DNA from 3 places in the Xanthobacter cornucopiae genome. Region 3 is predicted to be linked to each of the others. Evidence: predicted binding sites of a transcription regulator. Region 3 holds the regulator's gene; each other region holds the start of a gene.
The links. The regulator LexA, encoded in region 3, represses DNA repair genes until DNA is damaged. The targets are predictions, from matches to a motif close to TGTTCNNNNTGTGTTCNG.

Region 1 (9,471 bases), 1.4 Mb from region 3:
CGGCCGGAGCCTCGACGACCTCCGGCTCCAGCGTGTGATCCCAGCAGGAGGCGTTCACGTCCACCTCCCGCACCTCCACCCCATGCTCGCGGGCATCGCGCACCAATTGGGCGGGGGCGTAGAAGCCCATGGGCCAGGCATTCAGGAGCCCGGCCGCGAACACATCCGGATAGCGGCACTTCAGCCAGGCCGAGCAATAGACGATGAGGGCGAAGCTCTCCGCATGGGAGCGTGGGAAGCCGTAGGAGCCGAAGCCCTCGATCTGCTTCCACAGGCTCTCGGCGAAGTCGCGCGTGTAGCCGTTCCGCAACATGCCGGCGATGAGCTTGGCGTGGAAGGTGCCGATGGTGCCCACCCGCTTGAAGGTGGCCATGGCGCGCCGGAGCGCGTCCGCCTCCCCCGGCGAGAACCCGGCGCCGACGATGGCGATCTGCATCGCCTGCTCCTGGAACAAAGGCACGCCGAGGGTGGATTTCAGCACCTTTTCCAAGGCCTCTGAGGGGTAGCTCACCGGTTCGAGCCGCTGCCGGCGCCGCAGATAGGGATGCACCATGCCGCCCTGGATAGGACCGGGCCGCACGATCGCCACCTCCACCACCAGGTCGGCGAATTCCGCGGGGCGCAGACGCGGCAGCATGGTCTGCTGGGCCCGGCTCTCCACCTGGAACACGCCGATGGAATCGGCGCGCTGCAGCATGGCATAGACCCGCGCGTCATCGAACGGGGCATCGCCGATGCGCGCCATCTCCACCCCGTAATGGGCGCCAAGCAGGGCGAAGCACCTGCGCAGGGCGGTGAGCATGCCGAGCGCCAGGATGTCCACCTTGAGCAGGCCGACGGTCTCCAGGTCGTCCTTGTTCCACTCGATGATGGGCCGCTCCTCCATGGCCGAGCGGGTCAGCGGCACGGTCTCGTCAAGCCGGTCATGGGTCACCACCATGCCGCCCACATGCTGGGAGAGATGGCGCGGGCAGCCGATGAGGGCGCGCGTCAGCTCCAGCACCCGGGCGAGGCGCGGCTCGTCCGGGTCGAGGCCGAGCCGGCGCGCCTCCCCGGCCTCGACCCCACCCGAGGACCAGCCCCAGACCGAGCCGGCCAGCGCCGACACCAGGTCCTCCGACAAGCCGAACGCCTTGCCCACGTCCCGCACCGCCGAACGCGAGCGGTAGGTGATGGTGGTGGCCGCCAGTCCCGCATGGGCGGCGCCATAGCGGCGATAGATGAAGGCCAGCACCTCGCCGCGCCGCTCGTGCTCGAAATCGATGTCAATGTCCGGCGGCTCGCCGCGCTCCTGCGAGATGAAGCGCTCGAACAGAAGCTCGGTCTTCATCGGGTCCACGTCGGTGATGCCGAGGCAGAAGCACACCGCCGAATTGGCCGCCGACCCGCGCCCCTGGCACAGGATGCCCTGGCCGCGGGCGAAGGCCACGATCTCGTGCACGGTGAGGAAATAAGGCGCGTAGGACAGGGTGCCGATGAGCGCCAGCTCATGGTCCAGCGCCTTGATGACCTTGTCCGGCACCCCACCGGGATAATGGGCATGGGCGCCGGCCCAGGCCAGGGACTCGAGCGCGGCCTGGGGGCTGGCGAACCCCTCCCGCGTCTCGCGCGGATAGCTGGGCCGCAGTTGATCCAGCGAGAAGGCGAGGCTGGAAAAGAAGGCCTCGGTCTGCGCCACCGCCTCCGGCGCGGCCCGGTAGAGGCGGGCCATCTCCGCCGCCGGCTTCAGGTGCCGCTCGGCATTGGCGGACAGGCGCCCGCCGGCCGCATCCAGCGTCACCCCCGCGCGGATGGCGGTCAGGACATCCTGCAGCGGGCGCCGGTCGGCGTCGTGGTACAGCACGTCCAGGGTGGCGAGGAGGGGCAGGCGCGCCGCGCCCGCCACCGCCTTCAGCCGGGCGAGGCGGCGGGCATCGTCGCCCTGGAACGCGAGCGGCGCGGCGAGCCACAGCCGGCCCGGCGCCGCCTCCCCCAGGCGCGTGAGCAGCGGGGCGAACGCCTCCGGCGGGCGGCGCGGCGGCATCACCGCGAGGTTCAGTCCCTGCGCCCAGTTCAGCAGATCATCCAGGGCGAGGACGCAGTCGCCCTTCTCCGCCCGCATGTTGCCGGTCGTGAGCAGGCGGCACAGCCGGCCGTAGGCGGCGCGATCCTGGGGATAGGCGAGGATGTCGGGGGTGCCGTCGGCGAACGCCAGCCGCGCGCCCACGGCCAGGGGGAAGCCCTGGGCCTTGGCCTTGGCATGGGCGCGCACCACGCCGGCCAGGGTGTTGCGGTCGGCGATGCCGATGCCGCGATGCCCCAGCGCCTCCGCCGCCGTCACATAGTCCTCCGGATGCGAGCCGCCGCGCAGGAATGAAAAGTTGGTGGTGACGGCCAGTTCCACGAAAGGCGGAACCGGGGGACGCGGCGCCGCGCCTTGCGGACGATCGCCCGCAAGGCGCGCCGGGGGCCAGTGGGAGAGCGAAGGGGGGAGCGATGAAGAGGCCATGGCCTTACCCGAACAGGCCGTGGATGAACCATGCCGGCCGGCCGGCCTCCTGGCCGTAGAGGCCGGCGCGGAACAGCCAGAAGCGCCGGCCGGAGGCCGTCTCCACCCGGAAATAGTCGCGGGTGGGCAGATCGGCCCCGGACCGCCACCATTCGGCGGCGATCCGCTCCGGCCCCTCGGCCCGCAACACCTGATGCAGCACCCGCCGCCAGCGGAAGCGCAGCGGCGGTCCGGCCGGGACCTCGGCCACCACCTCCACCGGCTCCGGCGACTCCAAAAGGCGCGGCGGCCGGGCCGGGCCGGCGAGATCCGGCGCGGCGGCCGGGCATGGGCAGGGCCGGGCGGCCCCGGGCGCCGCCGCCCGGCGTCCGCCCGGCGCGCGCGCGCCGCCGGGCACGGGGCCCTTCCCGCCAGCGGGGGAGAATGGGACAGGACGGCCCCCGTCCAGCCGCAACGCGGGGGCGCCGCCCCGCCCGGCACGGGCGTCCGGCCCGGCACGGGCGTCCGGCACGGGCACTCCCATGTCATTCCCCCTGGCGTCGCATTCGTCCTTCGGCGCGGCTCCCCGCCCTCCCCCCCGGCCGGTGGGAATCTCAGGCGGCGCCTGTTCCTCCGGAGCGGTCGCGCCCACCTCGCCGTCTCCCCCCTCCGCAGGGGAAGGAGGCGGGAAATGACGCCCGTCCACGGGCCACAGAGTGGCGCGGGCCTCCGCGCCGCCCGTCCGCCTCCCCCGCGCGGCGGGCGATCCCAAGGCCCGCCGGGCCACGGCCACCTCGCCCCGCTCGACCAGGGCCGAAAAATCCAGGGCCGAGGAACGCTCAGCCAAGGGGGGCTCGACCAAGGGGGGCTCGACCAAAGGAAACTCGACGAAGGGGAGCGCGGCGGAGAGCGTCTGGGCCCGTTTGTCCAGGGCCACAACCGCCTCCGACCAGCCGCCCGCGCCTTGGGCGGGCACGGCGCGGCAGGCCTCTTCGGGAATGTGGCGGTCCTCCGGCGCCAGGCGCTGCACCTGGGCCGCCCCGAAGCGGATGGCGAGGCGATCCACCAAGGCCTCCAGGGCCTCCCCCCCGTCGGCGCCGAGGCCGGTCGCGCGCGCCGCCGCGTCCCCGCCGTCCAGCCCGTCCTGGGCGGCGACGAGCGGCGCCGTCTCGCGCACCGCCAGCCGCACCAGCTCGAAGCCGAATCCGGGGTCGAGGCTGGACAGGGTCGCCACCTTCTCCGCCAGCAGGCGCCGCACCATGGCGGGATCGCGCAGCGGGCGGCTGGTGCCGATGGATAGGCGCGTCACCCGCCCGTCCACCCGGAACAGGGACAGGTCGAGCCGGCGGGCGCCCACCCCTTGCCGCTCCAGCGCCACGGCGAGGGTGGCGGCGAGCTGGGTGGCAAGACCGAGCACGTCGTCCACCCGCTCCACCGGCTCCACCAGGGCGCGCTCGGCGCAGAAGACCGGCGGGGGAAAGCGATAGTCCACCGCCGAGGGCGCGGCGCCCAGGGCCTCGTCCAGCCGGCGCAGCAGGCCCGGACCGAACCGGGCGGCCAGCGGCGCGCGCGGCTTGCCGTAAAGGTCGCCCACGTGGCGGAAGCCAAGCCGCGCCAGCGCGTCCACCGCCGCCGCGTCAAGCCGCAGGGCGGCGAGCGGCAAGGGCGCGAGAAGCACCGCCAGATCCTCCTCCGCCGGCACCACCGCCCCACCCCCGCCAGCGGCGAAGCGGGCGAGGGCGAAGGCCGCGCCCTGGGTGGCGGCGAGCGCCGCCCGCCCGGTGAAGCCGGCCAGCGCCACCCGCCGCAACAGGTCGCGCACCAGCCCCGCCTCGCCCCCGAACAGGTGGGCGCAGCCGGTCACGTCCAGCACCAGGCCGTCGGCGCCGTCGAGGGAGATGAGCGGCGTATAGCGCTCGCAGGCGTCGGCGATGCGTTCCAGCATCCGCGCGCGGGCGGGGGCGTGGTCCTCGCTCACGTCCAGGTCGGGATGGCGGGCCCGCGCGTCGGCCAGCGACAGGCCGGGAGCAAGGCCCAGGGCGGCGGCGGCGGCATTGACCGCGCACAGCCGCAACGCGTTCCCCCCCGGCGCCGCCACGGCGCGCGGCCGCGCCCGCGCCTCAGGCGACATCCGCCGTTCCAGCAGGTCCGTGGGCAGGCGCGGGAGCACCAGGCTGAGATAGCGCCGGCCCGGCCCGGTGGGCGCCGAGGTCGAAGCGTTCACCACGCTCATCGCCCGTCTCCCCGTCCGGCGCCGGATGGAACCGCCCGTCGCGGACGCTCAGCGGCCAGGCGCCGGTGGGGCCGAAGCGGTTGCGGGTGAGATGCGCCGACAGGCGCGGCGGACCAAGGCCGCCGAAGCCGTCCGGCGCCGGGCTCGGCAGCGCTGAAACACGCCAGCGGGTCAGCGCCGCCGAGGGCGCGGCATCGGCCGCGTGGCGCAGCAACAGGCCGAGACGGCCACTGCCCCGAACCGCGAGGGACAGGCGCCGGGTGGCGGTGAGCACCTCGGGCACGGGCGACAGGCACTCCCCGAGGACCATGGACAGACCCGCGCATTTCAACCCCTCCTCCATCACGAACAACACGTCCTGCGGCTTGCGCACCCGCACCAGCAGCAGCGCTTCCGGCGGCAGGCCCAGCGCCGCCAGCCCCGGCCCATAGAGGCGGCCCGCCTCCCAGCCCGCCCTGTCCTGCTGCGCCAGCAGCACCGGGCGCCGCGCCGTCCGCGCCGCCAGCGCGGCAAGGCCCAGGGCGAAGACGCTCAAGGCGCCCTCGTCCCCCGGGGCCCCGGCCGCCTCGTGCAGCGCCCCGCATGCAAGGCCGCCGCCCAGCGCCGCATCCACATCCGGCGCGCCAAGGCACAGCCGCCGGGGCGCGGCGGCAGCGTTGACACCGCCGCCGTTTCCGCGATCTTCACCGCCCGGCGCCGCCACGCCGCGCTCGATGGCCCCGACGAGGGTGCGCAGGCGCGCGAGATCGGCCGCCGTGCGAGATGCGAGCGGATCTGTCATGACGGTTCGTCCGCCTCATTGTTCCCTGTTTGTTCTTGATAGATTCCGGAACCGGCCGGCAGAGTCAAGCCGCCCTCGGGACGCGGAGCGCGCGCGCCCACCGCCACCGGGCGATGGCCCCAATTGACAGGCCCTTCACCTATAGGTCAACCTCAGGCCCGGTGGACCGCGCCCCGGTCGATCCCCCCGCCCGGACATCGCCGAGGGGGGACGCCGAGAGAGCCACCCGAGAACAACATGCGCCACCCGGCGCGGGAAACGCACACCAGCCTCGCCCGCGCCCCCACCGGACGGCGGAGCGACCGGAGGACCCAGATGCCCCACAGCTCGCCTCACATCCCGTCCGCGCCGGCAGTGCCGTCGCTGCCGCCGGCCCTCGACGGCCGCCTGGCGGTGCCCGCCATCGCCGCGCCGATGTTCCTGGTCTCGGGGCCGGACCTGGTGGTGGAAACCTGCCGGGGCGGCGTTCTGGGCACCTTCCCGGCCCTCAACGCCCGATCGAGCGAGCTCTATCGCGACTGGCTCGACGACATCGCCGGCCGCGCCGCCGCGCCCGCGGACGCTCCGTTCGGCGTCAACCTGATCGTCCACAAGACCAACGCCCGCCTTGCGGCCGACCTTCAGGTGACGGTGGACAAGCGCGTGCCCCTGGTCATCACCTCGCTGGGGGCGGTGCGCGAGGTGGTGGAGGCGGTGCACGCCTATGGCGGCCTCGTGTTCCATGACGTCATCAGCCGGCGCCATGCGGAAAAGGCCATGGAGGCGGGGGTGGATGGCCTCATCGCCGTCTGCGCCGGCGCCGGCGGCCATGCCGGCACCCTGAGCCCGTTCGCCCTCGTCGGCGAGATCCGCCGCTTTTTCGCCGGCACCCTGGTGCTGTCCGGCGCCATCTCCACCGGCGCCCACATCGCCGCCGCGCAGGTGATGGGGGCCGACCTCGCCTATCTCGGCACCCGCTTCATCGCCACCCAGGAGAGCCTGGCCCCGGTGGAATTCAAACAGATGATGCTCGACGCCGCCGCCGCCGACATCCTCTACACCGACGCCATTTCCGGCGTGAACGCCAATTTCCTGAAGCCCTCGATCCTGCGCGCCGGGCTCGACCCCACCGCCCTGAGGGCCCACGGCGGGCTCGACATGGCCAACGAGGCCAAGGCCTGGCGCGACGTATGGTCGGCCGGCCACGGGGTCGGCGCCATCACCGACATCCCCACCGCTGCCGAGCTGTGCGCGCGGCTCGCCCGCGACTATGACGCGGCGCTCGCCCGTGCCGCCGCCCGCGCCACCCGGCGCCGGCCGGACCTCGCCGCCGCCTCCTGAGGCCCCGGGCCCGCCGCCCGGCGCCCGAGCCGGGCGGACCGGAGCCGATCGACTGAGCCGGATGGACCGCGCGGCGCGCGGCCTTTCCGGCCGGGCGCACGCCCTGTCGGCCTCCTATCGCCGGTCCTGGAAGAAGGCGCGCAGCACCTCCGCCGCCTGGCGCTCGGCGATGCCGCCATAGACCTCCGGGGCATGGTGGCAGGTGGGCTGGGAGAAGAAGCGCGGGCCGTTCTCCACCGCCCCGCCCTTCGGGTCCGAGGCACCGAAATAGATGCGCCGCAGCCGCGCGAACGAGGCCGCCCCGGCGCACATGGCGCACGGCTCCAGCGTCACGTAGAGATCGCAGTTCACCAGCCGCTCGGACTTCAGGCGCGCCCCGGCGGCGCGGATCACCAGCACCTCAGCATGGGCGGTGGGATCGTTCAGCTCGCGGGTGCGGTTGCCGTCGCGGGCCAGCACCTCGGTGCCGCGCACCAGCACCGCCCCCACCGGAACCTCGCCCCGCTCGGCCGCCGCCCGCGCCTCGTTGAGCGCCATTTGCATGAAGGTTCCCGACATGGTGTCCCGGCAAGGTTAAGGAGCCTCTCCACGCGACGTGGACACCGGCTCGCGGAAGGAAAACGCGGCGAAACGACGATCCGGGGCCTTCCCTGCTTCAACGACGCGCGAGAAGGCCCCATTGCGCTCGCCGCGCCCCCTCCGGTGTGCTAGAGCCGGCATGAGAGGTTCCATGCCGCACGCGGCGCGGAACAAGCCCATTCCCTTCAATCCATCATGCGCAGGGTGTTCATTCGGCAGGGCTCGATGAACCCGAGCCCTGCCGAACGGACGCATTCGACCCCTTCAATGCCGCGCACATCACCGCCCCGCAAGGACAAGAACAACGTTCCGCGCCAGAAGCGCGAGCTGCCCGCCGCCCCCAGGAAGGAGGCAGAGCGCATCGCCAAGGTGGTCGCGCGCGCGGGCCTCGCCTCCCGCCGGGAGATCGAGGACTGGATCGCCCAGGGCCGCATTGCCGTGAACGGCGAGGTGCTCACCACCCCCGCCGTCACCGTGACCGCGCAGGACGTGATCACCGTGGACGGCGCGCCGCTGCCGGAGAAGGAGCGCACCCGCCTCTTCCTCTACCACAAACCGCGCGGCGTGGTGACCACCAACCGCGACCCGGAAGGCCGCACCACCCTGTTCGAGATCCTGCCCAAGGGCCTGCCGCGCCTGGTCAGCGTCGGGCGGCTCGATCTCAATTCTGAAGGCCTGCTGCTGCTCACCAACGACGGCGGCCTCGCCCGCGTGCTGGAGCTGCCGGAAACCGGCTGGCTGCGCCGCTACCGGGTGCGCGCCAACGGCGAGATCGACCAGGCCAGGCTCGACACCCTCATCAAGGGCATCTCCGTGGACGGCGTGGACTACGGCCCGATCGAGGCCGAGCTCGACCGCGTCCAGGGCGCCAACGCCTGGATCACCGTATCGCTGCGCGAAGGCAAGAACCGCGAGGTGCGCAACGTGCTCGGCGCGCTGGGGCTGAAGGTGAACCGCCTCATCCGCATTTCCTACGGCCCGTTCCAGCTCGGCGACATCCCCGAGGCCAGCGTCGAGGAAGTGCGCACCCGCGTGCTGCGCGAGCAGATCGGCGCCGAGCTGTCCGCCGCCGCCGGCGCCGACTTCGAGAGCCCCCTGGTGGAGCGGGAGCAGGAGTCTCCGCCCGAGACCGCCCAGCGCCTCGCCACCCGCATGTCGCAGGAATATGCCGAGCGGGCGGAACGCCTCGCCAGCAAGGTGCGCGCGCCCAAGCCGCCGGTGCAGGACGAGTTCCGCGCCGCCGGCCCCAGGGTGCGCCAGCGCATCGCCGAGGCCGGCGCCGTCGAAAGCCGGGGCACGGTGGCCGATCGCAAGGGCCGCACCGTGAAGGTGGAGCGCCTCGCACCCGGCGCCGCGCGGGCGGACGAGCGGCCGAGCCGTTCCGGACTCCGCTCCGGCCCACGTCCCGGTGGCAAGGATTTCGACCGGCCCGGGCGCAGCCAAAGGTTCGAAGGTGATGAGCGGCCCCGCCGCCCCTCGCATGGGGGCGGGGATGGCGGGCGGCGGTTCGAGGGCGACCTGCCACAGCGCGGGTTCCGCCCCCGCGACGGCGAGGGCCGGGACGACTTCCGCCTGCGCGCCGACCGGCCGGGACGCGGCTCCGGCCCCGCTGGCGGTGGCGAGACCCGCAGCCCCCCCCGCGGCGAGGGCTTCGGTGCCCGCGCCGAGGGTGACGCACGTGGCCCGCGCGGCTTCCGGCCCCGCGAAAGCGAGGGCCGCGAGGACTTCCGACGCCGGGATGATCGTCCGGCCTCCGGCAAGCCCCCCGGTCGCGGCCATGGGACCGCCGGCGAGGACCGGCGCCCGCCCCGCGGCGAAGGCTTCGGCGGACGACCCGAGGGCGGCGAGCGCGGCCCGCGGGGCAAGAGCTTCGGCAACAAGAGCTTCGGCGACAGGCCCGGCGCCAATCGCGGCCATGGCGCCGGCGGCGAGGACCGCCGTCCGCCCCGCGGCGAAGGCTTCGGCGGACGACCCGAGGGCGGCGAGCGCGGCCCGCGGGGCAAGAGCTTCGGCAACAAGAGCTTCGGCGACAGGCCCGGCGCCAATCGCGGCCATGGGACCGCCGGCGACGACCGGCGCCCGCCCCGCGGC
Region 2 (9,471 bases), 420 kb from region 3:
GCGAGGGCCATGGAAATGGCTCCTGCTGCCGCCAGCAGCGCGGTGAGGGTCGCGGGTCGCGGCTTCGCCGTGCCCGGTTGGGGCGTTCCCCGCGCATCCCGGCGACCGCCGCCGGTGGCCGGCAGGCGGTGGCCGAGGCGCACGGCAGTGCTCAGCTTGCCTTCACGCGCACCGGGCGCAGCAGGAAGGCCGGCAGGTGCGACATGTCCGCAGGCTCATTCACGGGCGTGCGCTCGCGCCGCACGGGACGGGCGTCGTCCGCCTCCTCGCGCTGCGGCCGGCGGGGCCGTTCGGCGCGCGGCTGCTCTTCGGCGCGGACCTCCTTCTCGCGACGGGGCCGCTCGGTCCGGGGCTGGTCCTCGGCGCGAGCCTCTTTCTCGCGACGGGGCCGTTCGGCGCGCGGCTGGTCCTCGCCGGGGCTGTCCTTGGCCCGCCGGGATTCGCCACGGGGTTCCTTTTCCACCCGTCGCTTGCCGCGCAGGCGGCCGTCCTCGCGGCCTTCGCGGCTTTCGCGCTTTTCCCGGGGCGGGGCTTCGCCCAGAGGCTCGCCCTGCCAGGGAATCGGATTGCCGATCAGCTTCTCGATGGCCGCGAGCGACTTGGCGTCGGAGTGGGTCACCAGGGTATAGGCGACGCCGGTGCGCCCCGCCCGGCCGGTGCGGCCGATGCGGTGGACGTAATCTTCCGCATGGTGGGGCGTGTCGTAATTGAACACGTGGCCCACCGCCGGAATGTCGAGGCCGCGCGCCGCCACGTCGGACGCCACCAGCAGCGTCGCCTCGCCGGCGCGGAACTGCTCCAGCGCCTGGGTGCGGGCGTGCTGGTCCATGTCGCCGTGCAAAGCGACGGCGTTGAAGCCGTGTTTCTGCAGCGAGCGGTGGAGCACGGCCACGTCGCGCTTGCGATTGCAGAAAATGATACCGTTCTGCAGATTGTCACACTTGCGGATGAGGTCGCGCAGCACTTCGCGCTTCTCGTAGTCCTCCCGCCCGGCGGCCACCAGAAGTTGTGACACCGTGGTGGCGGTGGACGCGGGCTTGGAGACCTCGATGCGCACCGGGTTCGACAGGAACTGGGCCACGAGGCGCTGGATCTCCGGCGGCATGGTGGCCGAGAAGAACAGCGTCTGGCGGGTGAAGGGCACGAGCTTGCACACCCGCTCGATGTCGGGGATGAAGCCCATGTCCAGCATGCGGTCGGCCTCGTCGATGACGAGAACCTCGATGCCGGACAGCAGGAGTCGGCCGCGCTCGACATGGTCCAGCAGGCGGCCGGGGGTGGCGATGAGCACGTCAACGCCGCGCAGGAGCTTGGAATCCTGGTCGCCGAACGAGACGCCGCCGATCAGCAGCGCCACGTTCAGCTTATGGTTCTTGCCGTAGCGGACGAAATTCTCTTCGACCTGGGCGGCAAGCTCGCGCGTCGGCTCAAGGATCAGGGTGCGGGGCATGCGTGCCCGGGCGCGGCCCTGCTCGAGGAGCGTCAGCATGGGAAGGGTGAAGGCCGCAGTCTTGCCAGTGCCCGTCTGGGCAATACCGAGCACATCTCGGCGCGCCAGCACATGGGGAATGGCCTGGGCCTGAATAGGTGTGGGCTCAGTGTAGCCCGTTTCGGCGACAGCCGCGAGGACCTTCTCGCTCAGGCCGAGTTCGGAAAATGACATTGCATCTTTTGGATGCGGCGGCGCGCCGCTGATCGAACGTCCCGTGCCGTACGGGCTCAGACGAGTGGTCGTCGGTCGGCGCGCTTGGATTCGACATAACTCGGACGACGATTAGCAACATATGAAAAACCAGCGTCATGTCAATGTATACGTCAGCCTTACGTTTGGGGTGAGCGGTCGGCGGCGGGTGAAGCTCTGACCCTGGGGCATATTGACCTGAGGGTCGCGGCGGGGGAGGGGTAGCGCCGAACCTGTCGTATGCGTCGAGTCTCCCCCATGCCGTTCCTGCTCGTTCTCGGCCTCGCCACCTTCGCGAGCACGTTTTCCATGCGTGCCGTGGATCCGATGCTCAACATCCTGGCGGCGGACCTCAAGGTGACGGTGCAGGAGGTGGCGATGCTGGCCAGCGCCTTCACCTTTCCCTATGCCACCATGCAGCTCGTGTTCGGCCCCATCGGCGATGCCGTGGGCAAGGTGCGGCTGGTGCGCTTCAACCTGGCGCTGCTCACGGCTGGCCTTTGCGCCTCGGCGCTGGCGGAGAGCCATGAGATGCTGCTGGTGGCGCGGGTGCTGTCCGGGGCGTTCGCCGGCGGCATCATTCCGGTGGTGCTGGCCATGGTGGGCGACCGCGTCAGCTTCGACCAGCGCCCGCTGGCGCTCAGCCGCATCCTGCTGGCGCTGGTGCTGGGCCAGCTCATCGGCTCGGCGGCGTCCGGCTTCATCGCCGCCTGGGTGGGGTGGCGCGAGGTGTTCTGGACCGCGAGTGTCATCGCCGGGGCGGCGGCGCTGACCTCCTTTGTCGGCATCCGCGAGCTCAAGGCCAGCGAGCCGCTCTCGTTCGGCGCCTCCATCGCCCGTTACGGGCTGGTGCTGCGCAACCCCCTGTCCATCAAGGTCTATGCGGTGGTGGCCATCGAGGGCGCCTTCTCCTTCGGCGTGTTCCCCATGGTGGCGCCGCTGATGGTGGCGCACGGGCTCGGCGACGCGGTGGAGGCGGGCCTGGTGCTCGCCGCCTTCGCCATCGGCGGGGCCTTCTACAGCCTGGCGGTGCCGCGGCTGGTGCGGCTGCTGGGACTGGGCGGGATGATGGGGGCGGGGGCGGTCAGCCTCGGCCTGCTGTTCATCGCCGCCGTGCTGATCCCGAAGCTCGCGGTGGTGGCAGTGCTGTTCGCCCTTGGCGGCTTCTGCTTCTACATGCTGCACAATGTGTTGCAGATCCTGGCCACGGAGCTGGCGCCGGCGGCGCGGGGCTCGGCGGTGGCGCTGTTCGCCTCCTTCTTCTTCGTCGGGCAGGCGCTGGGGGCGGTGGCCATGTCCCAGATGGCGGCGGTGGTGGGGGTGGAGCCGGTGTTTCTCTTCGCCGGCGCAGCGCTGATCGCGCTCGCCTATCCGGCCTGGCGGCTGGCGCCCCGCCCCGCCGATGCCGGCCACGGCTGACTCCGGCGTGAGGCCGCCCCGGCCTCAGATGTCGAGCAGTTCCTCGTCGGCGAAGGCGGCGTGCTCGGAGATGAAGGCGAAGCGCGCCTCCGGCTTGTTGCCCATGAGGCGCTCGACGATGTCGATGGTGGCGGCCCGCTCCACGTCCTCGATCCGCACCCGCTGAAGGGTGCGGGTCTTGCGGTCCATGGTCGTTTCCTTGAGCTGGGCCGGCATCATCTCGCCCAGGCCCTTGAAGCGGCCGACCTCCACCTTGCCCTTGCCGGAAAACTCCTTCTTCAGCAGCTTTTCCTTGTGGGCGTCGTCGCGCGCATAGAGGGTCTTGGCGCCCTGGGTGATGCGGTAGAGCGGCGGCACCGCGAGGTAAAGGTGCCCGTCCTCGATCAGCCGGGGCATCTGGCGGAAGAAATAGGTGACGAGGAGCGAGGCGATGTGGGCCCCGTCCACGTCGGCATCGGTCATGATGATGACCTTCTCGTACCGCAGGTCACCTTCGCGATAGCTCGATCCGCTGCCGCACCCAAGGGCCAGGGCGAGGTCGGAAATCTGCTGGTTCGAGGCCAGCTTGTCGCGGCCGGCGTTGGCCACGTTCAGGATCTTGCCGCGCAGGGGCAACACCGCCTGGGTCTTGCGGTCGCGAGCCTGCTTGGCGGAGCCGCCGGCCGAGTCGCCCTCGACGATGAAGAGCTCCGAGCCCGCCGCCTCGGTGTTGGAGCAGTCCGCCAGCTTGCCGGGCAGGCGCAGCTTGCGCACGGCGGTCTTGCGGGAGATTTCCCGCTCCTGCTTGCGCCGCAACCGATCCTCGGCGCGGTCGATGACATGCTCCAGCAGCCGGCTGGCCTGGTTTGGATTGGCCGCCAGCCAGTGGTCGAACGGGTCGCGCAGCGCGCTTTCGACGATGCGGGCGGCCTCCGTGGTGGCGAGGCGATCCTTGGTCTGGCCCTGGAATTCCGGCTCGCGCACGAACACGGAGAGCATGGCGGCGCAGCCGGTGGCCACGTCGTCGCCGGTGATGACGGCGCCGCGCTTGCCCTGGCCGGAGCGCTCGGCATGGTCCTTCAGGCCCTTGAGCAGCACCGCCCGGAGGCCGTTCTCATGGGTGCCGCCGTCGGGGGTCGGGATGGTGTTGCAATAGGAGGAAATGCCGCCGTCCCCGTCGGCCACCCAGGCCACCGCCCATTCGACCGAGCCGTGGCCGCCGGCCTTCTGGATGCGGCCGGAGAAGATGTCCGGGTGCACCAGGGTCTGGCCTTCGAGATCGGCCGCCAGATAGTCCTTGAGGCCGCCGGGGAAGCGGAACACGGTCTTCTCCGGCACCCCCTCCACGCCCTTCAGCAGGTCCGGGTCGCACGACCAGCGGATTTCCACCCCGCCGTGGAGATAGGCCTTGGAGCGGGCCATGCGGAACACCCGGGCCGGCTCGAACCGGGCGGCGGGGCCGAAGATCTCGGGGTCGGGATGGAAACGCACCTTGGTGCCGCGCCGGTTGGTGATGCGCCCCACCTTCTGCACCGGCCCCTGGGGCACGCCCCGGGCAAAGCTCTGGCGGTAGAGGGTCTGGTCCCGCGCCACCTCGACCTCCAGGTGGTCGGACAGCGCATTCACCACCGAGACGCCGACGCCATGCAGGCCGCCCGAGGTCTCGTACACCTTGCTGTCGAACTTGCCGCCGGCGTGCAGGGTGGTCATGATGACCTCCAGCGCCGATTTGCCGGGAAACTTGGGGTGGTCCTCCACCGGAATGCCGCGGCCGTTGTCGATCACCGTCAGGTAGCCGTCGGCGGCGAGCTGCACCTCGATGAATGAGGCATGCCCGGCCACCGCCTCGTCCATGGAATTGTCCACCACCTCCGCGAACAGGTGGTGCAGCGCCTTGGCATCGGTGCCGCCGATGTACATGCCGGGCCGCCGCCGCACCGGCTCCAGCCCCTCCAGCACTTCGATGTGGGCGGCGGTATAATCGGAATCCATGGCGGGCACGGCAGCCGCCTTCGCCCGACCGGCCGGCTTGGACGCGGACCGGGGACGGGAGGCGGAGCCGAAGAGATCGTCGGTGTCGGACATGAAGGGTCGATAGCAGAGGGCGTAGACCTGCGCACGCGAATCGTGCGGCGGGACCGGAGGGTGACATCCACTGTGCCAGACTCGATGGCGGGATGGAACAAAAGAGAAACATTTTTGGCCGACCCTCGCTCGTCGCTGGCAGCGCCCCGCCGGGGTTTCGGCTAGGATCGCCGCGAAGCGGCATCCATCAGCCGCGCCGGGCGCCGACCTCATGGACCAGTCGACCTCATGGACCAGTCGACCTCATGGACCAGTTGATCTTCCGCCTTGCCGTCTCCCTCGCCGTCGGCCTGCTGGTGGGGGTGGAGCGCGGCTGGCGCGAGCGCGGGGAGGCCGAGGGCCGGCGCACCGCCGGCATCCGGACCTATGCGCTGATCGGCCTGCTGGGCGGGGTCAGCGCCGCCCTGGCGCAGGCGCTGGAGAGCCCGGCGGTGCTGATCGTGGCCGGATTGTCCGCCGGCGGCCTGTTCGCCGCGTTCAAGTACCGGGAGATGGCGCACGACGGAGACTACAGCGTCACCAGCATCATCGCCGCGCTGCTGGTGTTCGCTCTGGGGGCGCTGGCGGTGGTGGGCGACACGTCGGTGGCGGCCGCCGCAGCCATCGCCGTCACGGCCCTGCTGGCGGCCCGCGAGATGCTGCATGCGCTGCTGCGGCACCTGACCTGGCCCGAGCTGCGCTCGGCGCTGCTGCTGCTGGGCATGACCGTCATCGTCCTGCCGCTGCTGCCGGATCATGCCATCGATCCGTTCGACAGCATCAATCCGCGCCAGATCTGGCTGTTCATGGTGCTCACCGCCACCATTTCGTTCGCCGGCTATGTGGCGGTGAAGGTCGTGGGGCCGCAGAAGGGCGTTCTCTTCTCCGCTCTCGGCGGGGCGATGGTGTCGTCCACGGCGGTGGCCATCGCCTTCGCGCGGCGGGCCTCGGCCGGCGAGCCCGCGGGGCGGCTGGCCGGCGGCGCGGCGCTGGCGGCCATGGTCTCGGTGCTGCGGGTGCTGGTCATCTGCGCCGTGGTGCGGCCGGAGCTGCTGGCATCGCTGGGGCCGGCGGCGGTGGCGGCCGCGGCGGGCTTCGGCATCGTCGGCGCGCTGCTCATGCGCCGCGGTGCCGGCGAGCCGGGGGGGAGCAGCCCGGGCAACCCCATCGACATCGGGCCGCTGGCGGCGTTCGCGGCGCTGTTCGGCACGGTGTCGGCCATTTCCGGCATTCTGCTGAAGCTGGTGGGACCGGGCAGCCTTTATGTGGTGAGCGCGGTGGCGGGGCTGGTGGATGTGGATGTGCCGTCGCTGAACGCCAGTCGCCTCGCCGGCAACGGTCTGTCCTATGAGAGCGCGGCCGTGTGCATCCTGATCGCCTTGGGCATGAACGGAGTGGGGCGCATCGTGTTCGCGGCCGCCGGCGGCACTGCGGCCTTCACGCTCCGCTTCGCCCTGGCCACAGCGGTTGCGGCGGGCGCGGCGCTCGCCGTGGTGCTGGCCCTGCGGGTGATGTAACGACACGCGGTGCCTCGACGACGCCTTCGTGCTCTGGCTTCATGCGCCGGTGACTCCCGCCCTGACGAATCGTCCCTTCCTCAATGTCGCCTCCTCCGCCACCGGCCGTGCCTGGCGGGAGCGGCTCGACCCGCGCGGCGCCCAGACCGCCCTGGCCATGGCCCAGCGCTATGGCATCAGCGAGTTGCTGGCCCGGGTGCTGGCCGGCCGCGGCGTGGCCCTGGAGGAGGTCGAGACCTATCTCGACCCCGCCATCCGCACCCTTCTGCCTGACCCCGATACCCTCACCGACATGGCCCCGGCGGTGGCGCGGCTGGCCCATGCGGTGATGCAGGGGGAAAAGGTGGCGGTGTTCGGCGACTATGACGTGGATGGCGCCTGTTCCACCGCGCTGCTGGTGGGGGTGCTGCGGGCGGCCGGGCTCGATCCCCTGTTTCATATTCCAGACCGCATCTTCGAAGGCTATGGCCCCAACGTGCCCGCCATCGAGGCGCTGGCCGCCGAGGGCGTGCGCCTGCTGGTGACCGTGGATTGCGGCACCACCTCCGCCGAGCCCCTGGCCGCCGCCCGGCGCCTGGGCCTCGACGTGGTGGTGATCGACCACCACCAGGCCAGCGAGGCGCTGCCGCCGGCGGTGGCCATCGTCAATCCCAACCGGGAGGACGATTTGTCGGGCCTCGGCCATGTGTGCGCGGCGGGCTTGACCTTCATCACCGCCGTCGGCCTCGTGCGGGCGCTGCGGCAGGGCGGGCATTTCGGCGCCGCCCGGCCGGCCCCTGACCTGTTGGAGGCGCTCGATCTCGTGGCCCTGGCCACGGTGGCCGACGTGGTGCCGCTGAAGGGGCTCAACCGGGCGTTTGTCACCAAGGGGCTCATCACCTTGCGCCGGCGCGGCCGGCTCGGCCTCACCGCGCTGATGGACGTGGCGCGGCTGGACGGGCCGCCACGGCCCTATCACCTGGGCTTCATCCTGGGGCCCCGCATCAATGCCGGCGGGCGCATCGGCGATGCCGCGCTGGGCACGCGCCTGCTGCTGACCCAGGACCCCATGGAAGCCAAGACCATCGCCGCCGAGCTCGATCGCCTCAACACCGAGCGCCAGACGGTGGAGCGGGCCATTGTCGCCGCCGCCGAGGCCGAGGCCCAGGCGGCGCTGGGCCTGCATGACGAGGGGCCGGTGGTGGTGGTGAGCGGCGAGGGCTGGCACCCCGGCGTGGTGGGGCTGGTGGCCTCGCGGCTGAAGGAGCGGTTCCAGCGCCCGGCCTTCGCCATCGCCCTGGCGGGCGACACCGGCACCGGCTCCGGCCGCTCGGTGCCGGGGGTGGACCTTGGCCGCGCGGTGCGCGAGGCGGTGGACACGGGCTTGCTGGTGAAGGGCGGCGGCCATGCCATGGCGGCCGGCCTCACGGTGGCGCGCGCCCGGCTCGGCGAGCTGCGCGCCCATCTGGAAACGCGGCTCGCCGCCGATGTGGAGCGCGCCCGCGCCGAGGGCGCCCTGACCCTGGATGGCGCCCTGACCGCCGCCGCGGCGACCCCGGCGCTGGCGGAAACCATTGCCCGGGCCGGACCGTTCGGCGCCGGCAATGCCGAGCCGATGTTCGCTTTCCCCAACCACAAATTGTCTTATGTGGAGAGCTTCGGCGCCGGCCATGTGCGGGCGCGGCTGCTCTCCGGCGATGGAACCAGCCTCAGGGCGGTGGCCTTCCGGGTGGCGGAGGAGCCGCTGGGCCGGGCGCTGCTGGCCGCGCGCGGGCGACCGGTGCACGTGGCCGGTAGCCTGGAGCCGGAGACCTGGCAAGGGGAGACCCGGGTCTCACTGCGCATCAAGGACATGGCCGAGGTGGGGTGAGAGCCGGTGGTGCGCCGTGCCGCCGGAGCACGTTCATCTGCGGAATGCCGGAGATGTGTCCGGTGCGTTCGTGGTCCGAGCCGGGCCGGGCGCTTGCGACATCCGTTTGGACGGGGCGAGGACGAATGACCGTTGCGATTGCAGCCCTGCGGGCCTGCCGTTGGGGGGCGGCATGATCGCGGCGCGCCGATAATACCAAAGGCCCGTGAGCGTTGCTCACTTCGGCCGTGGGCACCGGGACGGTGACGCAGATCCTGGTGGACATGACGGCCCGGTGGCGGCCACACCCGGAAACGGACCTTCATGTCATCCGGGAATGCTTCGTCCACTTCGGCGCCAATTTCGCCGCCTTTATGGCTGGGGGTGCCCTTGCCGCCGTCCGTGACCTGTGGCTGGGCATGGGGGCCGTGCTGGTGCCGCCGCCGGTGGCCGCGGCCGAGATCTTCACCCGGCCGCCCGAGGCGCCGACCGGCTCGGGGGCGCGGCCACGCTGATCGGCGATCGTTCTGTCGCTGACGGACACCGGGCCAGCTTCGACCGCACGAGGTTCGAGCTGGACGAGGTTCGAGCCGGACCCGCGCTATTCGCGCCGGTCGGAGACCTGAATGGCGGTGCGCCCGCTCATGCGCTTGCGCCGCGTCGGCGCGTCCGTGCCGGGCTTCGCCGCTGGAGCGGGCGGGGCGGGCGCCTCCTCGGCCTTCGGCTTGGGGGGACGCTTGGATGTCTTCTTGGTCGGCGCCGCGCTCATGCTGGCGCTGCCGTCCGCCAGGGCCAGCACGTGCCGCACGCGCAGGGGCGGAGTGCTGAGACCCGTGGCATGGGGGTCGAAGCGGGTGACGAGGGCCTTGACCTTGGCGGGGGGCACGCCGTCCAGGGCATCCTCGAACACGGAGGGACCGACCAGGGCGCGGATGGCAACGAGGTCATCCAGGGCGAGCCCGTCATCGGCGAGGCGCGCTGCG
Region 3 (9,471 bases):
CCGAGGCCATTTTCCGCGCGTTCGAACCGGCCCGCCCTGTCCAGGCCGGCGGGCGGTTGCGCTGGCCCGCGCCGATGGCGACCGACGCGCTGAAATCCATCTTCGCCGTCGCTTGACCGCGCCCGCCGGCGCGCGCTTTAACCACCGGACCTTGAGCCGACATCGGGCCGGAGCCGGCAGCTCGCCGCCAATGGGACGGCGACGGCCGCCAGGAGCCGCCAGGAGCCACCATGACCGCCGTTACGCTGATCGATAATTACGACAGCTTCACCTACAACCTCGTGCATTACCTGGGCGAGCTCGGCGCCAGCGTCACCGTGCACCGCAACGACGCCGTCTCCATCGCCGAGGTGCTGGCGCAGAAGCCGGATGCGATCGTGCTCTCCCCCGGCCCCTGCACGCCCTCCGAGGCCGGCATCTGCTGCGATCTCATCGCCGAGGCCGGAGCCCAGGTGCCCATCTTCGGCGTGTGCCTGGGCCACCAGGCCATCGGCCAGGTGTTCGGCGGCGATGTGGTGCGCGCGCCGACCCCCATGCATGGCAAGCTGTCCGAAATCCTGCATGAGGGCCGAAGCGTGTTCCGCGGCCTCAACCATTCGTTCCAGGCGACCCGCTACCACTCCCTGATCGTACGGCGCGAGACCCTGCCCGACGCGCTGGAAGTGACCGCCCACACCGCCGACGGCCTCATCATGGGCCTGGCGCACAAGACCCGGCCAATCCACGGCGTGCAGTTCCACCCCGAGAGCATCGCCTCCGAGAACGGCCATGCGCTGCTGCGCAATTTCCTGGAGATTGCGACCGCCTTCAACGCGGCCAGAGGCTGAGGACAAAAGATGACCGACGAGTTCAAGCCGCTGCTTGGCAAGGTCGCCACCGGCGCCAGCCTGTCCCGCGACGAGGCCGCCATCGCGTTCGACAAGATGATGTCGGGCGAGGCCACCCCCGCGCAGATGGGCGCCCTGCTGATGGGCCTGCGGGTGCGGGGGGAGACCGTGGACGAGATCGCCGGCGCGGTCTCGGTGATGCGGGCCAAGATGCTACCGGTGGTGGCACCCGCCGGGGCCGTGGACGTGGTGGGCACCGGCGGCGATGCCTCCGGCTCCTACAACATCTCCACCTGCGCCTCCTTCATCGTCGCCGGGGCCGGAGTGCCGGTGGCCAAGCACGGCAACCGGGCGCTGTCCTCCAAGTCCGGCGCCGCCGACGTGCTGGCCGCGCTCGGCGTCCGCATCGACCTGTCGCCGGCCGGCATCTCCCGCTGCGTGGCGGAGACCGGCATCGGCTTCATGTTCGCGCCCGCCCATCATCCGGCCATGAAGCACGTGGGGCCGGCCCGGGTGGAACTGGGCACCCGCACCATCTTCAATCTCATCGGCCCGCTCTCCAATCCGGCCGGCGTGACGCGGCAGATGGTGGGCGTGTTCGCCAAGTCCTGGATCGTGCCGCTGGCCGAGGTACTGAAGGCGCTCGGCTCCGAGCGGGCGTTCGTGGTGCACGGCTCCGACGGGCTCGACGAGATCACCATTTCCGGTGCCACCGACATCGCGGTGCTGGAGGACGGCCGCATCCACACCTTCCAGGTGACGCCGGAGGATGTGGGTCTCGCCCGCGCCCCGGCGGAAGCCCTGAAGGGGGGCGACGCGAAGGAGAATGCCGCCGCGCTCACCGCCGTGCTCGACGGCGCGCGCAACGCCTACCGCGACGTTTCGGTGTTCAATGCCGCCGCCGCGCTGGTGGTGGCGGGCCGCGCCAAGGATCTACGCCAGGGCGTCGAGCTGGCCACAGCGAGCCTTGACAGCGGCGCCGCCCGAAGCCGGCTGGCGCATCTGGTGACGGTTTCGGCGGCGCTGGCGGAGGCAGCCTGATGAGCAACATCCTCACTCGCATCGAGGCCTATAAGCGCGAGGAAATCGCGGCCGCCAAGCGGGCCCATCCGCTGGCGGAGATCGAGGCCGCCGCCAGGGCCGCGCCGCGCGTGCGCCCGTTCGCCGCCGCGCTGGCCCGTGCCATCGCCGACGGCCAGACCGCGCTGATCGCCGAGATCAAGAAGGCGAGCCCGTCCAAGGGCCTGATCCGGCCGGACTTTGACCCCCCGGCGCTCGCCCGCGCCTATCAGCGGGGCGGAGCCACCTGCCTCTCCATCCTCACCGACACGCCCTCCTTCCAGGGCGCGCCGGACTACCTGAAGGCGGCGCGGGCGGCGGTGAGCCTGCCGGTGCTGCGCAAGGACTTCATGTACGACACCTACCAGGTGGCGGAAGCCCGCGCCTGGGGGGCCGACTGCATCCTCATCATCATGGCCGGCGTCGACGATGCCCTCGCCGGGGACCTCGCGGCGGCGGCCGACGCCCATGGCATGGATGCCATATTCGAGGTTCACGATGACGCCGAGCTGGACCGCGCCCTGGCGCTGCCGAGCCGCCTCATCGGCATCAACAACCGCGACCTGCGCACCTTCGAGACCTCCCTTAGCACCTGCGAGCGGCTGGCACCGCGGGTGCCGGCGGACCGGCTGGTGATCGGCGAGAGCGGCATCTTCACCGCGCAGGAGGTGGGGCGGCTGGCGCAGGCGGGCATCCGCAGCATCCTGGTGGGCGAGAGCCTGATGCGCCAGGAGGATGTCGCAAGCGCAACATCATCACTCCTTGCGTCGTAGGCTTGCCCTATACGTCACTTTCCGCCTTAATGGATAGACCCGGCCCGCGAAGAGGCCGGGCCATATGGGAGGATCGTGATGAAATGGGCCTTTGTCGCCGCCTGTCTGGGTCTTGCCGGCCTGGTGTCGAGCCCAGCCTCGGCGGCCGATCCCACCGGCCTGTGGCAGACGCCGACGCGCGGCGGCCAGGTGGAGATCTCCCGGTGCGGCGCGGCCTTGTGCGGACGTCTCGTCTCGTCCGAAGGGTTGGCGGCCGATCCGGCGCTGAAGGATGTCAACAACCAGAATGCCGCCCAGCGCGGCCGCCCGCTCAAGGGACTGACCATCCTCACCGGCTTCGCCGGCGGCCCTCAGGAATGGACCGGCGGCACCATCTACAACGCCGAGGACGGCAAGACCTACTCGGGCACCCTCACGCTGGACGGCAACGATACCCTGAAGCTGAAGGGCTGCATCCTCGCGCCGCTCTGCAAGACCCAGAGCTGGACCCGCCTGCGCTGAGCCCCAAGCTCTTCCCGGATCGACAACGGGGGGCGCGGGCGCGCCCCCTGGCTGCGACCCGACGGTGGTGGACAGCTTCGCCCCCGGACGCCATCTTGCGGCGGTCCGCATCGATTCCGAAGGCGTAGTCCCTGCCATGGCGAGCCTGACCCATCTCGACGACCAGGGCGCCGCGCGCATGGTGGACGTCTCGTCAAAGGCGGTAACCGCCCGCGAGGCGGTGGCCGAGGGCCGCATCGCCATGGCGCCCGCCACCCTCCAGATGGTGCTCTCCGGCAACGCCAGGAAGGGCGATGTCCTGGGCGTCGCGCGCATCGCCGGCATCATGGCGTCAAAGCGCGCTCATGAGCTGATTCCCCTCTGCCACCCGCTGATGCTGTCGAAAGTCGAGGTGGAGATCGATGCCGCCCCCGACCTGCCGGGCCTGGTGGTGACGGCGCGGGTGAAGACCTCCGGCCAGACCGGCGTGGAGATGGAAGCGCTCACCGCCGTCTCGGTGGCCTGCCTTACCCTCTACGACATGGCCAAGGCGGTGGATCGCGGCATGCGGATCGAGGGCATTCGCCTCATCGAGAAATCCGGCGGGCGCAGCGGCGCGTGGCGGGCGGAGGACTGAGCCAACGCGCCGGCCAGACAGCAATAAGAAGGAACCGCGCCATGGCGCTGATGACCGTTGAGGAAGCCCAGAGCCGTGTAACCCAGTCGGCGACCCTGCTCGGCGTGGAAGAGGTTCCGGTGGAGGCCGCGGCCGGCCGGGTGCTCGCGGCCGATCTCATCGCCCGGCGGTCCCAGCCCCCCGCCGACATGTCGGCCATGGACGGCTACGCGGTGCGCGGCGCCGACATCGCCGACACCCCTGCGCGCCTTACCGTCATCGGCGAATCTGCCGCCGGCCGCCCGTTCGGCGGGACGGTGGGGAAGGGCGAGGCGGTGCGCATCTTCACCGGCGCGGTGGTGCCCGAGGGGGCAGACACCGTCGTGATCCAGGAAAATACCACCCGGGACGGCGAGCGGCTGACCACCACGGCGCCCACGGCGGCCCTGCGCAATGTGCGCAAACTCGGCTGCGATTTTCTCGCAAGCACGCCGGGCCTTTACGCCGGACGCCGGCTGACCAGCCGCGACATCATGCTGGCAGCGGCCATGGATCATGCCCTCCTGCCTGTGGCGCGTCGCCCGCGCGTCGCCCTCATCCAGACGGGCGATGAACTGGTGCTGCCCGGGCGCGGCTCCGGCGCGCCTGGGGAGATCGTCGTCTCCAACGCCTTCGGCCTTGCCGCGCTGGCGACGCGCGCCGGCGCGGAGGTGACCGATCTTGGTCTCGTGGGCGACGATCTCGCAGACATCCGCGCCATCGTGGCGCGGGCGCTGAGCGGCGCCTTCGATCTGGTGGTGACTTCCGGCGGGGCCTCGGTGGGCGACCACGACCTGATGGCCCCGGCGCTGCGGGCCGAGGGCGTCGATCTCTACGTGCACAAGATCGCGCTGCGTCCCGGCAAGCCGCTGATGTATGGCAGCCGCGGCGCGGTGCGATGCCTGGGCCTGCCCGGCAATCCCGTGTCCTCGCACGTGTGCGCGCTGGTCTTCCTGGACCCCCTGGTGCGCGCGCTTCAGGGTGACGCAGCGGCGGGCCTGCGCACCGCGCCGGCGCGGCTGGCGGTGGCGGTGCCCGCCAACGACCAGCGCCGCGACTTCATGCGCGCGCGCGCGGAACAGGCCCCCGACGGGTCGGTCCGGGTGACGCCCTTCCCGTCTCAGGACAGCGCCATGCTAAGCGTGCTCGCCGCCGCGGACTGCCTGCTGGTGCGCCCCCCCTTCGCCCCCGCCGCCGCGCCCGGCGACCCGTGCGAGATCATCCCCTTTCACGATTAGCACAAAGGCCGGCTTCGGCCTTTTTGGAGCAAGGTTAAGCCGATCTTCACCCTTGCGGAACACAAAAGGAACAGATACAACCTGTTCTTGATTTGTTTCTTTTCGCAACGCCACCGCACACCCTCCATCCTCCCTGCAGGACGGTACGGTTGAACCAGTGCACGGTGGCTGCGCAACGGGGGGTGAGATGCTGACGCGCAAGCAATACGACCTGCTTCGCTTCATCCATGAACGGCTGAAGGAAACCGGCGTTCCACCCTCGTTCGACGAGATGAAGGAGGCGCTCGACCTGCGCTCCAAATCGGGCATCCATCGACTGATCACCGCCCTGGAGGAGCGCGGGTTCATCCGCCGCCTGCCGAACCGGGCGCGGGCGCTGGAGGTGGTGCGCCTGCCGGACAGCGTGGCTCCCGGCCTCGCGACGCCGCGCGGTACCACGCGCGGCTTTTCCCCCTCGGTGATCGAGGGGAGCCTCGGCAAGGTGCGGCCCGTGGCCGAGGACGAGGAAGACAGCGGGCAGAGCGTCGCGGTGCCGGTGATGGGGCGAATTGCCGCCGGCACGCCCATTTCCGCCATCCAGACCCGCAACGCGACCTTGAATATCCCACCGGAAATGCTCGGCTCAGGCGAGCATTTCGCGCTGGAGGTGCGCGGCGACAGCATGATCGAGGCCGGCATCCTGGATGGCGACACGGTGTTGATTCGCAAGTGCGACAGCGCCGAGACCGGCGACATCGTGGTGGCCCTTGTGGATGACGAGGAGGCCACCTTGAAGCGCCTGCGCAAGAAGGGCGCGTCCATAGCCCTGGAAGCGGCGAATCCGGCCTATGAGACGCGCATCTTCGGTCCGGATCGCGTGCGCATCCAGGGCCGGCTGATCGGTCTCATGCGGCGCTACTGAACGCCCGGGGGCCAGCGCCGGCCTGAACGCAAGCGCACCGGAAGCATCGCGGCCGGCTCAGACGGAGCCCGATGCACCTTTGAGGGGCGGCAGGTGGCGGCATCGAAGCACCCGGGAGATCGGCGCACCCAGGCAAATGCGCCAGGTGGCGGACACCGGTTCGACCCGCCGGAATGAAAAAGACGCGGACACCAGCCGGCGGTCGGCCGGCGCGGTTATGGATGTGCCCCTCTCGATGCACGGCGCGGCAGCCCTGCCCGCTCCCGACGGAACCGTGGTCCGCCGGAAAGGGCGCGGCCTTGGTTACTCCGCGGTGGCGTCGTCGGTCTCGGGCGGCGCGGAATCGGTGGCCATGGCCGGCTCCTCGGGCGGCGAGGGAAGTGGCGGCATCCAGGGCCGGTCGATCCCCGGGTCCCTCGCCGGACGGGCCTGCAAGGCGCCGTCGATCAGGAAGAACGCCAAGGTTCCCGAGCGTTGCAGTTCCGCCGGGGTTACGACCCGCGCCGGGCACCCCCGGGGGGGCACCTCGCGGGTGACGACGATGCGGGCATTCAGGCAGTCCGCCGCCAACCCCTCGGCCCGGTACGAAACGGCGAGGGCGCCGCCGCCCGGAAGCGGGGCGACGCAGCCCAGCCGATCGCAAACGAAGCCCCGCGCCATGTCGTCCCCGCCCGCCGCGCGGCGGTCGCCCTCACGCGTCAGCCACTGCTCGACCAGCACCCGCTGGCCGCGCGCTCCCACGACGGACAACCGCCCGTCGGCGCCGCGCACCGCCACCGTGGCGGCATTCGGCGCCACCAGCACGGCGGGGCGCGGCGGCGCGCCGGAGACCAGGATCGCCGCCAGCAGCGCCGGCAGCGCCAGCAGGCTCGGCACGCCGCGCAGCAGGCAAAGGACCAGAAGCGCCACCGTGAACCAGAGCAGGGCGGCGGCGTTCACGGTGTCGAGCCGGGCATCGGCCCCCGGCAGGGCCGCGACCTGGTCGGACACCGCCAGCATGATTTCGATGCCCAGCCCCATCACCGGCCAGGCCAAGGCGTCCCATCCGAACGGCATCAGCAGCACGCCGATGAGCCCAAACGGCATCACCAGAAAAGTGACGGCGGGCATCGCCGCCAGATTGGCCAGGACGCCGTAGGGCGCGATGCGCTGAAAGTGAAAGGCGCCATAGGGACCGCTGGCCGTGCCGGCCACCAGCGCCGTCAGCACGCTGCCGACGACGAACACCAGCGGCATCAGCGCCAGGCGGGCGGCCACCCCGTCCGGCCGGGGCATCGCCTGCAACGGACGCAGCCGCTCGTAGGCCGCCACCAGGGCCAGGGTGGCCGCGAACGACATCTGTGGACCGGGATCGAGCGCCGCCTCGGGGGTGAGGCCCAGCACCACGACCGCCGCCACCGCCACGGTACGCAAGGTGAGGGCGCGCCGCCCCGCGAGAACGCCGACCAGCACCAGCCCCGTCATCACGAACGAGCGCTGCGCCGGCACGTCATTGCCGGACAAGACGAGGTAGCCGGCGCTCCCGGCCAGCGCCAGCAGCGCCGCCAGGGCCTTGATCGGCCAGCGAAGGGCCAGCGTCGGTACCAGGGCCAGCCCCCCGCGCGCCAGGGCGAACAGGGTGCCGGCCACCAGCGCCATGTGCAGGCCGGAGATGGACAGCACATGCGTCAGTCCCGACACCCGCATGCCCTCCTCCACCGCCGGGGCGATGGCGGAGCGGTCACCGGCCACCAGGGCGACGGCGATCGCCGCAGGCGTGCCCTGCAGCACGGCGCGGATGCGGCCGGCAAGCCCCGCGCGCGCCGCGTCCACCGCCATCGCCACCCGCACCGAGAGGGGAGGCGGGCCGGCGGCCGGCGAGAGCCGTGGGCGGCCGAGCCCGAATCCGACCGCGTCGATGCCCTGGAACCACGGCGCCCGCCCGAAGTCGTGGGAGCCCGGCATCGCCGGACCGAGCGGCGGCAGAAGGCGCGCCGTCTGGGTCAGATGCGCGCCCACCGGCGGCGCAGTGCCCCGCTTGAGGGAAAGCCGCACCAGGCGCGGCTGCCCCTCAAGGCCGGACACCGGCCCCGGATCGAGCCGCAGCAGGATGCGATCGCTCGTCGCGCGCCGCTCCAGCCGCTCCACATGGCCGGAGAGCTTCACCGGAAACGCTGGCGGCGCCGCGACCGCCTCATGCATCACCCACGCGGTGCGCACGCAGCCGGCGGAGAACCCCGCCGCAAACGCGCAAAGGCCGGCCAGGACGCCGGCCAGCACCGCCCGCCGCCGCGCCGCCACGGAGGCCGCCGCCAGCGCCGCCGTGAGGCCGAGCGCCGCCGCCAAAGACGGCTCATGGCGGGCGCCGAAATAGGCGAGAATTCCGGCGGCGAAGGCCACGGGCAACCACAGCGCCAGCCGCCCGGACGCGCTCTCGGCCAGGAGGTCCGCGCCGATCCGGGCCGCCAGGGCGCGCCACAGGGGATCGAACCGCGCCACCGCCGGACGCGCCCCCGCGACGACCGCGACGGCCCGCGCGGGCGGGCGGCCTCCGCCACTCCCCTCGCCCCTGCCCCGCCCCGGCTCCATCGGCATCCCGCCCCGTCGCGCCCGTATTTCTTGTGCGGTGCGCCTATGCTACACGGGCGCCTCGCGCGCGCCACGGCAGACTTTCCGCGGTGCCGGCGGTGCGCCTCGCCTGTTCCCGCGCCCTCCGCCCATGGAGCGCGCCCGGCCCTTCGAGTTCTCCATGTCCGAGATCGTCACCCGCTTCGCTCCCTCGCCCACCGGCTTCCTGCACATCGGGGGCGCCCGCACGGCGCTGTTCAACTGGCTCTACGCCAGGGCCAAGGGCGGCAGGATGCTGCTGCGCATCGAGGACACCGATCGCCAGCGCTCCACCAAGGAGGCCATCGACGCCATCCTGGAGGGCCTCTCCTGGCTCGGCATCACCTGGGACGGCGACCCTATCTACCAGTTCGCCCGCGCCGAGCGGCACCGCGCGGCGGTGGAGGAGATGTTGGCGAAGGGCAATGCGTATCGCTGCTATGCCTCCCCCGAGGAGTTGGAGGAGATGCGCGAACTCGCCCGCAAGGAGGGCCGCCCGCCGCGCTACGATGGCCGCTGGCGGGACCGCGACCCCTCCGAGGCGCCCAAGGACCGCAGCCCCGTGATCCGCCTCAAGGCCCCGCGCGAGGGTGAGACGGTGATCGACGACATGGTTCAGGGCCCGGTCACCTTCCCGAACAAGGACCTGGATGACCTGGTGCTGCTGCGCTCGGATGGCACCCCCACCTACATGCTGGCGGTGGTGGTGGACGACCACGACATGGGCGTCACCAACATCATCCGCGGCGACGACCATCTCACCAACGCCGCCCGCCAGACCCAGATCTACCGCGCGCTGGGCTGGGAGGTGCCGCGCATGGCGCACATCCCCCTCATCCACGGCCCCGACGGCGCCAAGCTCTCCAAGCGCCACGGCGCCCTGGGCGTCGATGCCTATCGCGACATGGGCTATCTGCCGGCGGCCCTGCGCAACTATCTGGTGCGCCTGGGC

Region 1: V5F53_RS12780 (ImuA family protein) is a predicted target of LexA. The motif match lies at 5,501-5,518, and genes of this name have one in related genera.
Region 2: parE (DNA topoisomerase IV subunit B) is a predicted target of LexA. The motif match lies at 5,258-5,275, and genes of this name have one in related genera.

The regions. Positions count from the first base shown of each region.
Region 1 covers NZ_CM195531.1:2,901,070-2,910,540, forward strand. The annotation lists gene V5F53_RS12770 (error-prone DNA polymerase) at 1-2,383, opposite strand, end outside; gene V5F53_RS12775 (Y-family DNA polymerase) at 2,493-4,700, opposite strand; gene V5F53_RS12780 (ImuA family protein) at 4,588-5,481, opposite strand; gene V5F53_RS12785 (NAD(P)H-dependent flavin oxidoreductase) at 5,797-6,801, shown strand; gene V5F53_RS12790 (nucleoside deaminase) at 6,916-7,359, opposite strand; gene V5F53_RS12795 (pseudouridine synthase) at 7,648-9,471, shown strand, end outside.
Region 2 covers NZ_CM195531.1:1,867,503-1,876,973, reverse strand. The annotation lists gene V5F53_RS08355 (alpha/beta hydrolase) at 1-11, opposite strand, end outside; gene V5F53_RS08350 (DEAD/DEAH box helicase) at 152-1,663, opposite strand; gene V5F53_RS08345 (MFS transporter) at 1,940-3,100, shown strand; gene parE (DNA topoisomerase IV subunit B) at 3,125-5,164, opposite strand; gene V5F53_RS08335 (MgtC/SapB family protein) at 5,410-6,660, shown strand; gene recJ (single-stranded-DNA-specific exonuclease RecJ) at 6,689-8,509, shown strand; gene V5F53_RS08325 (hypothetical protein) at 8,722-9,003, shown strand; gene V5F53_RS08320 (hypothetical protein) at 9,090-9,471, opposite strand, start outside.
Region 3 covers NZ_CM195531.1:1,451,665-1,461,135, forward strand. The annotation lists gene V5F53_RS06545 (hypothetical protein) at 1-116, shown strand, start outside; gene V5F53_RS06550 (anthranilate synthase component II) at 231-827, shown strand; gene trpD (anthranilate phosphoribosyltransferase) at 837-1,868, shown strand; gene trpC (indole-3-glycerol phosphate synthase TrpC) at 1,868-2,659, shown strand; gene V5F53_RS06565 (DUF2147 domain-containing protein) at 2,738-3,160, shown strand; gene moaC (cyclic pyranopterin monophosphate synthase MoaC) at 3,297-3,776, shown strand; gene V5F53_RS06575 (molybdopterin molybdotransferase MoeA) at 3,818-5,032, shown strand; gene lexA (transcriptional repressor LexA) at 5,220-5,933, shown strand; gene V5F53_RS06585 (ComEC/Rec2 family competence protein) at 6,237-8,411, opposite strand; gene gltX (glutamate--tRNA ligase) at 8,662-9,471, shown strand, end outside.